DNA from 2 places in the Arthrobacter sp. BGA-UO-ETr-C19 genome. Region 1 is predicted to be linked to the other one. Evidence: riboswitches for the same ligand, from Rfam matches in the RefSeq annotation. Region 1 holds a riboswitch; the other holds the start of a gene.
The links. Region 1 has a riboswitch for thiamine pyrophosphate ahead of thiC (phosphomethylpyrimidine synthase ThiC). Riboswitches for the same ligand answer to the same signal wherever they lie in the genome.
Positions count from the first base shown of each region.

Region 2: it holds a riboswitch for thiamine pyrophosphate, as region 1 does, so the genes downstream of both, AC57BR_RS15855 (bifunctional hydroxymethylpyrimidine kinase/phosphomethylpyrimidine kinase) here and thiC (phosphomethylpyrimidine synthase ThiC) in region 1, are expected to answer to the same signal.

Region 1 covers NZ_JCAQPC010000024.1:1,162,056-1,166,794, reverse strand. Annotated here, with positions in the region: gene AC57BR_RS24280 (hypothetical protein) at 1-255, opposite strand, end outside; gene AC57BR_RS24275 (VOC family protein) at 356-1,231, opposite strand; gene AC57BR_RS24270 (amidohydrolase family protein) at 1,310-2,392, opposite strand; TPP riboswitch at 2,428-2,535, shown strand; gene thiC (phosphomethylpyrimidine synthase ThiC) at 2,531-4,390, shown strand; gene AC57BR_RS24260 (alpha/beta fold hydrolase) at 4,489-4,739, opposite strand, start outside.
Region 2 covers NZ_JCAQPC010000022.1:202,173-206,911, forward strand. Annotated here, with positions in the region: gene obgE (GTPase ObgE) at 1-462, opposite strand, end outside; gene rpmA (50S ribosomal protein L27) at 580-843, opposite strand; gene rplU (50S ribosomal protein L21) at 903-1,211, opposite strand; gene AC57BR_RS15855 (bifunctional hydroxymethylpyrimidine kinase/phosphomethylpyrimidine kinase) at 1,539-3,104, opposite strand; TPP riboswitch at 3,087-3,183, opposite strand; gene AC57BR_RS15860 (Rne/Rng family ribonuclease) at 3,376-4,739, opposite strand, start outside.

The sequences.
Region 1 (4,739 bases):
GAGCTCGGCCAGCGCCCGGACCATCGCCGCCGGCACACCCAGAAGTGAATCGCTTGCCACGTCCACCATTGCCAGCTCGTAGTCCGCGCCGGCGGCGTGCACCGCGGCACCGGCGAGGTCGCCGAGCTGCTCGATCTCAAAATCACTGATGCCGGCAATCCGGATGCCGTCTCCGGCAGCGGCGCCGCCTGCCAGCGCCTCTGCACGCTTGAGGGCGTCGTTATGGGTGGCGACAAACACTTCGGTAAAGCCCATGGATTCGTCCTCATTCCGTCGGCAGTGCATGCCCCGGCAGCGGCGATGCCGGCCGGGGCTCTCTTCGAATGTCAGCCTAACCCAACCGGGCCCGCCGGGCTTAGCGCACGGTGACGCGGAGGCGGTTGCGCCACGGATCCTCGAACCGCAGCTCGGAGCCGGTGTGGTGCGATTCGACTCCGGCGGCTTTGAGGCGGTCAGCAAGGGCACCGACGTCGTCCCCCGACGGAACCTCGATGAGGACCTCGCCGAGGCCCAGCGTGTCCCGGCGCGGGCCTGCGCCCCGGCTGTTCCAGACATTCATGGCCATGTGGTGGTGGTAGCCGCCGGCGGACACGAAGAGCGCCTGGCCATGCCAGCCGGCCGTCTTTTCGAATCCCAGGGTGCCGACGTAGAAGTCATGGGCGGACTGGACGTCGCCCACCTGCAGGTGGACGTGCCCCACTCCTGCGTCGGTGCCGCGCTGGCCTTCCACGGACTCCTGCGTGAGGTGGTCCTGGAGGTACTTCTGCGGCGGCAGCGCCAGGCTGTCCATGACCACGTTCTTGCCGTCCCAGGACCACGCCTCGCGCGGACGGTCCCAGTAGAGTTCGATCCCGTTGCCTTCAGGGTCGGTGAAATAGAACGCCTCGCTCACCAGGTGGTCGGCGCTGCCCACGAAGGACTGCGGCTCGTACTGGGCCGCGCTGGCAATGGTGGCGGCCAGCGAGGACTGATCCTGGAACAGGAGCGCCGTGTGGAAGAGGCCGGCCTCGCCCCGGCCGGGAATATTGAGGCCCGGGGCGGGAGCAAGGTGCACCAGCGGCGTCTTGAGCCGGCCGAGGTAGAGGCCGCCATCCTGCTCGGCGACGACGTCCAGGCCGAGGGCACGCTGGTAGTAATCGGTCATGAGCTTCATGTCGCCCACCTTGAGCATGACGGTGCCCATGGCGAGGTCGGCAGGAAGCAAGTCCTGGCTGCTGTCAGCTGCTGTCATTGAAAACTCCCGAATGTCCGGACCACCGGATTTCGGCAGCCTCTACATCTCTAAATTACTTGAAGCTTCAATTTATTCCTAATGCACAATCTTTCCCCGGAGCACCACATTCGTGAGGCTCCGGATGGTCTCCGGCACGGCACGAGGGTCCTCCCGGCAGACCACCACGTCCGCGGCCGCCCCTTCCGACAGCCCTTCGGCCCCGAGCCAGCGGCGCGCACGCCAGCATGCCGCGTCAAGCGCAGCCGGTGCCGGAAGCCCGGCGGCGTGAAGTTCGAGGATTTCGTCTGCGATGCGGCCGTGCCGGATCACGCTGCCGGCATCGGTTCCCGCGTAAATTTCGACGCCGGCCTCGTAGGCCTCCAGAACACGCTCGCGACGGCGGGCCCACAGGGCGCGCATGTGCTCCGCATACCGCGGAAACTTCGGTTCGGCCTGGTCGGCGATGTCCGGGAAGGTGGCGATGTTGATAAGTGTCGGCACAATCGGCACCTGCTGCGCGACGAACCGCGGGATGTGCCGGGGCAGCAGGCCCGTGGCATGCTCGATGCAATCGACGCCGGCGTCCAGCATGTCATCCAGGGTGTCCTCGCCGAAGCAATGCGCCGTGACCCTGGCCCCCTCGTCGTGGGCGGCCACGACGGCGTCCCGCACCGCCGCGGCTGGGAACGAGGGCGCGAGGTCGCCGGCGGTCCGGTCGATCCAGTCCCCCACCAGCTTGACCCAGCCGTCCCCTTCCCGCGCCTGCTTGCGCACCGCCTCCACGAGGCCCTCCGGCTCGACTTCCACCGCGAAGTTCCTCAGGTACCGGCGGGACCGGGCCACATGCCGGCCCGCCCTGATGATTCGCGGCGTGTCGGTCCTCTGCTGCAGCCACCGGTTGTCGCTGGCGGCCCCGGCGTCCCGGACAAGGAGCGTGCCGGCGTTGCGGTCCGTCATGGCCTGGCTGTACGCCACGTCGTCGTCCACGGGACCGCCCGGGCCCAGCCCGATGTGGCAGTGGGCATCCACGAAACCAGGCAGGACCCAGCCGTCCAGGACGGCGTCCGGCTGTTGACCCGGAGAATTGAACGTCAGCTTCCCGTCCACGGCCCAGAGCCCTCGGCGTTCCTCATCCGCAGCAGTGAGCACGGGTCCGCTGAATTCGATGATGTGAGCCATGACTCCAGCCTAAGCCGAAGCTGTGGTAGCTTCGTCTACGACCACACGGGTGCCCCTGCAGGGGCTGAGATCAGGCTGGTGCAGCCTGCGACCGTTGAACCTGTCCGGGTAATGCCGGCGAAGGAAGTGAGCAGTAAATTGAGCACCCAGAAATCACAGCTGAGCCCTGCCCAAAACGATGCAGGCCAAAACGATGCAGCCCAGATTGATGCAGCCCAAAGTGAAGCCGCCGGTGATGCTGCCGGCCGTGTCACGCAGTCGCTGAAGTCCCATTCGCTGGCTTATCTGGAGGGGGACGGACTGCGGGTTCCGGTAACGGAAATCGCCTTGGAGCCTTCACCGAACGGTGAGCAGAACGATCCACTGCGGGTTTACCGCACGGCGGGTCCGGGAAGCGACCCGGTGGTGGGCCTGGCGCCGTTCCGTGCGGAATGGATTGCGGCCCGGGCGGACACGGAAACGTACGACGGACGTGAACGGAACCTGCTCGACGACGGCAAGTCAGCCGTGCGCCGCGGCGCGGCTTCCGCCGAATGGAAGGGCGCCAGGCCGGTGCCCCGCCGTGCGGCGGAAGGCAAGACCGTGACGCAGATGCACTATGCGCGGCAGGGCATCATCACCCCCGAAATGCGTTTCGTGGCCCTCCGCGAAAACTGCGATGTGGAACTGGTCCGCAGCGAACTCGCCGCCGGACGGGCCATCATCCCCACCAACATCAACCACCCGGAATCCGAGCCGATGATCATCGGCAAGGCATTCCTGGTGAAGATCAACGCCAACATCGGCAACTCGGCCGTCACCAGCTCCATTGCGGAGGAGGTGGACAAGCTGCAGTGGGCCACCCAGTGGGGCGCGGACACCGTCATGGACCTGTCCACGGGCGACGACATCCACACCACGCGTGAGTGGCTCATCCGCAACTCCCCCGTGCCGATCGGCACAGTTCCGATCTACCAGGCCCTGGAGAAGGTCAACGGCGAAGCGAACGCCCTCACCTGGGAAATCTTCCGCGACACCGTCATCGAACAGTGCGAACAGGGCGTGGACTACATGACCATCCACGCCGGCGTGCTGCTGCGGTACGTGCCGCTCACGGCGAACCGCGTAACCGGCATTGTTTCCCGCGGCGGCTCGATCATGGCCGGCTGGTGCCTTGCCCACCACCAGGAAAACTTCCTGTACACCCACTTTGATGAGCTGTGCGAGATCTTCGCGAAGTACGACGTCGCGTTCTCACTCGGCGACGGACTTCGGCCGGGCGCGACGGCGGACGCCAACGACGCCGCGCAGTTCGCCGAACTGGACACCTTGGCTGAGCTGACCCAGCGGGCCTGGGAGTACGACGTGCAGGTCATGGTGGAAGGTCCGGGGCACATCCCGTTCCACCTGGTGCGGGAGAACGTCGAGCGCCAGCAGGAACTTTGCAAGGGTGCGCCCTTCTACACGCTGGGCCCCCTGGTCACGGATGTGGCCCCCGGCTACGACCACATCACCTCGGCCATCGGCGCCACCGAAATCGCCCGCTACGGCACGGCGATGCTGTGCTACGTCACCCCAAAGGAACACCTGGGCCTGCCGAACAAGGACGATGTGAAGACTGGCGTCATCACCTACAAGATCGCCGCCCACGCGGCCGACCTTGCCAAGGGGCACCCCGGCGCGAACGAGCGGGACGATGCACTGTCCAAGGCCCGGTTCGAGTTCCGGTGGCGCGACCAGTTCGCGCTGTCGCTGGACCCGGTGACGGCCGAGTCCTTCCACGACGAGACGTTGCCGGCGGAGCCTGCCAAGACGGCGCATTTCTGTTCGATGTGCGGGCCCAAGTTCTGCTCCATGAGGATCAGCCAGGACATCCGGAACGAGTACGGCTCCGCCGAGGCGCAGGCCGCCCTCGCCGAGATGGCGGAGGGCATGCGCGAGAAGAGCCAGGAATTTCTTGCTGCGGGCGGAAAGGTGTACCTTCCCGAGCTGCGGCTGCCGGAGTCAGCCCGCAACTAGCGGCACTTTGGGGTACCTGTCCGGCCGGCATTGGGGGCCGGCCGGGCGGGGTTCCGAAAGTACGTCAGGACGCCGTTTTCTCCAGCATGCTCAGTCCGTCAGGACGCGCGGGGATGCTGACGCCGGCTGACCTCGGCGATGAACGACCTGATGTAGCGGTCGCCTTCCGGTGAGTCGTGGGGCCGGTGCCCGCCCGCAGCGATGCGGTGCAGGGCGCCCGTCTCCCGCAGGTAGCCGGCAATTTCCTCGTACAGGGGCTCCCAGCCGCCTGTGAGGACCAGGGTGGGAACACCGGGCACGATCTGCAGCGGCGCCTGCCACGGCGGTGCCTGCAGGCGCAGCCGGCGCG
Region 2 (4,739 bases), on a different contig from region 1:
AAGGACGATGTCGCTGGCGTCACCCTCGATGCCAAGCAGGGCGAAGCCCGGCGCCCGCCGCTTCTGGGAGGACAGGGCGGCGTTGCCGAGCCCGCCCTGCCCGCCGGACGCCGCGATGAATTCGGTGCCCTCGCCGACGAGGTCGGCAAGGACCTTGCCGTCCTTGGTCTTGACGACGGTTCCGTCCGGAACCGGCAGGACCAGGGTTTCGCCGTTCTTGCCGCCGCGCCAGTCACCCATGCCGGGGCCGCCGTTAGTGGCGTGCCGGTGGGGTGCGTGGTGGTAGTCGAGCAGCGTGGTGGTCTGCGAGTCGACGCGCAGGATGACGTCGCCACCGTCGCCGCCGTTGCCGCCGTCGGGTCCGCCCAGCGGCTTGAACTTCTCACGGTGAACGGAGACACAGCCGTGGCCGCCGGTACCGCCGGATACGTGCAGTACTACCCGGTCTACAAAGCTCGCCACGGTGTATCTCCTCTGTGCTTAACCTGGCTGTTTGGAACGTCCAGATTGATTCTAATGCGGTTAAAAGAACAGTGGAGCGGGCCATCATGGCCCGCTCCACCGGTTTAGAACTTGTTGTTACTCTGCAGCTGCAGCAGCAACGATGTTGACGACCCGACGGCCGCGGCGCGTGCCGAATTCAACGGCACCTGCCTGCAGTGCGAACAGGGTGTCGTCGCCGCCACGGCCAACGCCCGCACCGGGGTGGAAGTGGGTGCCGCGCTGGCGGACGATGATCTCGCCAGCGGAAACTACCTGGCCGCCGAAGCGCTTGACGCCGAGGTACTGGGCGTTGGAGTCACGACCGTTGCGAGTGGAGCTCGCGCCTTTTTTGTGTGCCATTTGGAATGCCTGCCTTTAATTCTGGGGAATCTGTTGAAAACCTGAACAGTAACGCGAGGTTACTTGATGCCGGTGATCTTGACCTTGGTCAGTTCCTGGCGGTGACCCTGGCGCTTCTTGTAACCGGTCTTGTTCTTGAACTTCTGGATGACGATCTTCGGACCACGGAGGTCCTGGAGGATCTCAGCCGTAACCGTGACCTTGGCCAGGTCCGCAGCTGCGGACGTGACCTTGTCGCCGTCTACCAGGAGCAGCGCGGGCAGCTCAATGGTGCTGCCAGCTCCACCGGCGACGCGGTTCAGGGTAACGAAGTCTCCAACGGAAACCTTCTCTTGGCGGCCGCCTGCGCGGACAATCGCGTACACCACTTGGGCACTCACTTCTCTCGACGTCTATTACTAAATTTGCGTGCGGAACCTGGGTCCATGATTGGCCTGGCTCTCGCTGTGCCTCAACGCCGTGGATTGCCCGGGGGGAACCCGTGAGCTATCCCAGGAACCAGCCCGATTGGACGATCCCGGGTCATAACCCAAGTGTTGGCGTAAGCACCGAAGATCTAGAATACGCTAATTCCGTCGTCGGTCGCAAATGAGGCTGGCACCGGCGGGTTGTCCGTGATAGGCGCCACAGGGGTGCCGTTCCGGATATCCGGTGCCGTGCGCGACTATCTTACCGGGCATAGCGCCCACTTCCGCTCAGCTGTGATGGCTCGGCGCGTCGAAGAATTCCACCTCGTACCGGCAGGACTGCCGGAACGCGGTGATCATCGCTTCACGCTCTCCCGCAGAGGCGGCCCTGCCGGCGTCGTCGGCGATTTCTATGGCCCGCATAGTCGCGGCAGCGAACTCCTCGTCGGCGTACGTCCGCAGCCACTCGGCATACGGGTGCCCGGCCTGCGACCCGGCGGCCACATATTCGGCGTACAGGGTCTCCCCCACCTCGGCATACAGCCAGAAGCAAGGCAGGACCGCGGCGACAAGCACCGCGTAACTGCCGCTTGCCGAAGCCGCAACCAGATGATCCACGTACGCTTTCGTGACCGGGCCAAGCTCCGTCTGCACGGTGCGCGTGCTGAGCCAGTTGCGGTGCAGTTCCGATTCAACCTCCAGGCATTGCTGGGCCGAGCGCGCCCAGAACAGCTGCTCGGACTCGGTTGGCGCGAGTGCGCTGGCCCGCGCCAGGACGCGGGAGTAGCCGTTGAGGTAAATGGCATCCTGTGCCAGGTAGTACGCGAATTCCTTCTCCACCAGGGTGCCTTCGGCAAGTCCACGGATGAAGCCCAGGCCATAGATGGCTTCCAGGTCGGCAACGGTCTCGGCGCGCAGCAGTTCCGCGAACCCGCCCTCACGTTCGGGCCGGGCCAGGTGGTGGAAGTGGTTGATCGGTCCGTTGCCTGCGCCGACCTCCAGCTGCCCGGATGTACGGAGGGCTCCGGCCAGCCAGGGCTTGACCTCCCGCAATGAGGCTTCCCAGTCGCCCAGCCGCGCCTGGGCCGTGGCCATGGCCGAGGAGAGCGAGCACCCGGTGCCGTGGCTGTTCCGCGTGGTGATCCGTTCACCGGCGATCTCCACCACCTCCGCAGACAGCAGCCCGGCAGTGTTGACGAGGGCGTCCGGGCAGGTTGAGCCGTTCAGGTGGCCGCCTTTGACAAGGACCGTGGCGCCGGTCCGGGCCGCGAGCCGCTTGCCCTGGTCAAGAGCGGAGGACCAGTCGGCGGCCTCCGGCTCCCCAAGCAGCATGGCAAGTTCGGGCAGGTTTGGGGTGATCAGGTCCGCCAGCGGCAGTAATTCGCCGAGTGCAGCCTCCGCGGACTCCTGAAGGAGGCGGTCACCGCTGGTGGCCACCATCACCGGATCGAGAACCACGACGCCGGGGCGCACCTTTTCGAGCCAGTTGCGCACTGCGGTTATCACCTGTGCATCGCCGAGCATGCCGATCTTCACGGCGTCCACCTGGATGTCGTCGCTGACAGCGTCCAGTTGCGCGGACAGGAAAGAAGCCGGCGGAACGTGCACGCCGCGCACGCCGGTGGTGTTCTGTGCGGTGAGGGCCGTTATTGCTGCCATCCCGTAGCCACCGTGGGCCGCAATACTTTTCAGGTCGGCCTGGATGCCTGCTCCGCCGGACGGATCCGAGCCCGCAATGGCAAGGACCCGGGGAACGTCGCGGGAAGTCGGAAGGGCTGGCGCCACGGTGTCCACAAGGGAACCGGCGGCAGCCGCGGGTGCGGGCAGGAGCGATGCTGATGACAAGGAAGACATCCCTTCGCCGGTGCTAACCGGACAGGTTCAACGGGTTTGGATCTCAGCCGGCCCGTGCGCGGCACCCCGTGTCAGTCCCCCAGCCTAGCGGTTCGTCCGGCCTGGGACACCGAATTTGACGTTTGCGACAGGCTTCCGCGGGGCTGTGGCCCGCCGCTTTCCGGCTCGTTTCTTTTGACTTGACCGGGCCAAATCCTCCGGAACCAGAAAGGTCCGGCACCGCAGGTGCGGTGCCGGACCTTTCCATACATCAGCTCAGGGTTCGCCAGTCCTACAGTTCTGAGGCGGGTACCCCGACGCCCAGAATGATCGGCTCGCTGGCCGGCCGCTGAGTAGCCTTGGGCGCTCCCTGCGCATCGCCCGCCTCCGGAGCCTTGGCCTCGTGCGAATGCCCCGCAGCAGCAGCCGGCGCAACCTCGTGATGTTCCACGGATGTCTCGTTGGCTGCACCCTGGGCGCGGCTGGCACTGCGGTTGCGACGCGGACGGCGGCTGCGGGACGGCGCGGCGGGGCTTTCCACCGGCTGCCTTGTGGCCGGCTGGCCTGCGACGGGCTGGCCATCGGTGCGTTCCGGCTGCCGGCTTGCCGGGCGGGCCGGCGCGGGAGCCTCCTCTTCGGCCGGAGCGATTGGAGCGCCCAGGTGCGCGAAGGCTTCCTCCAGGCGGTCCAGCGTCAAAGCCGGCGTTTCCTTGGCCGGTTCCTCGCTGTGATCGACGAACGGAAGAATCACCTTCTCGCCACCGAACGTAAGCACCGCTCCGGGCCGTCCAGAGACGCTCTCCGTTTCCGGAGCACGGTGCACCACGGGGCTTTCCGGTGCTGCTGCGGCCGCGGGGGCAGCCGGCCGGGCGCCCTCACCCGACGCTGCGGCGCTGTGCGCTGCTTCCTCATGCAGGTGGGCGGCGTGGGCCGCTGCCGCGATGTTGGCGAGGGCAGCGCGGGTCGCTTCAGCCTTGGCGTGGCGTTCTGCTTCCGACGGTTCCGGGTGGTGCACGGCAGCAGGGGCAGCCGGGGCAGTCTCGGACGGCTGTCCGCCCTTGCCGCGGCGGCGCTTCCGCTCGGCCCGGGCAGGGGGCTGGACCTCTGCGCGGTGCACGTGGTGTTCCGCGGCCACGGTGTTGGCGCGGCGGTGCTCCACCGGCTCGTCATGGGTGACGACGCCGCGGCCGGCGCATGCCTCGCACTGCTCGCCGAAGACTTCAAGGAGGCCGGTGCCCATGCGCTTGCGCGTCATCTGCACGAGTCCCAAGGAGGTCACTTCGGCCACCTGGTGTTTGGTCCGGTCGCGGCCCAGGCACTCGACCAGGCGGCGCAGGACCAGGTCGCGGTTGGATTCCAGCACCATGTCGATGAAGTCGATGACGATGATGCCGCCGATGTCGCGCAGCCGCAGCTGGCGGACAACTTCCTCGGCTGCTTCGAGGTTGTTCTTGGTGACCGTCTCTTCGAGGTTGCCGCCGCTGCCGGTGAACTTGCCGGTGTTGACGTCAACCACCGTCATGGCCTCGGTCCGGTCAATGACCAGCGAACCGCCTGACGGTAGGAATACCTTGCGGTCCAGTGCCTTGTGGATCTGCTCGTCAATGCGCCAGGCGGAGAAGATGTCCTCGTCCCTGGTCCACTTTTCGAGCCGGC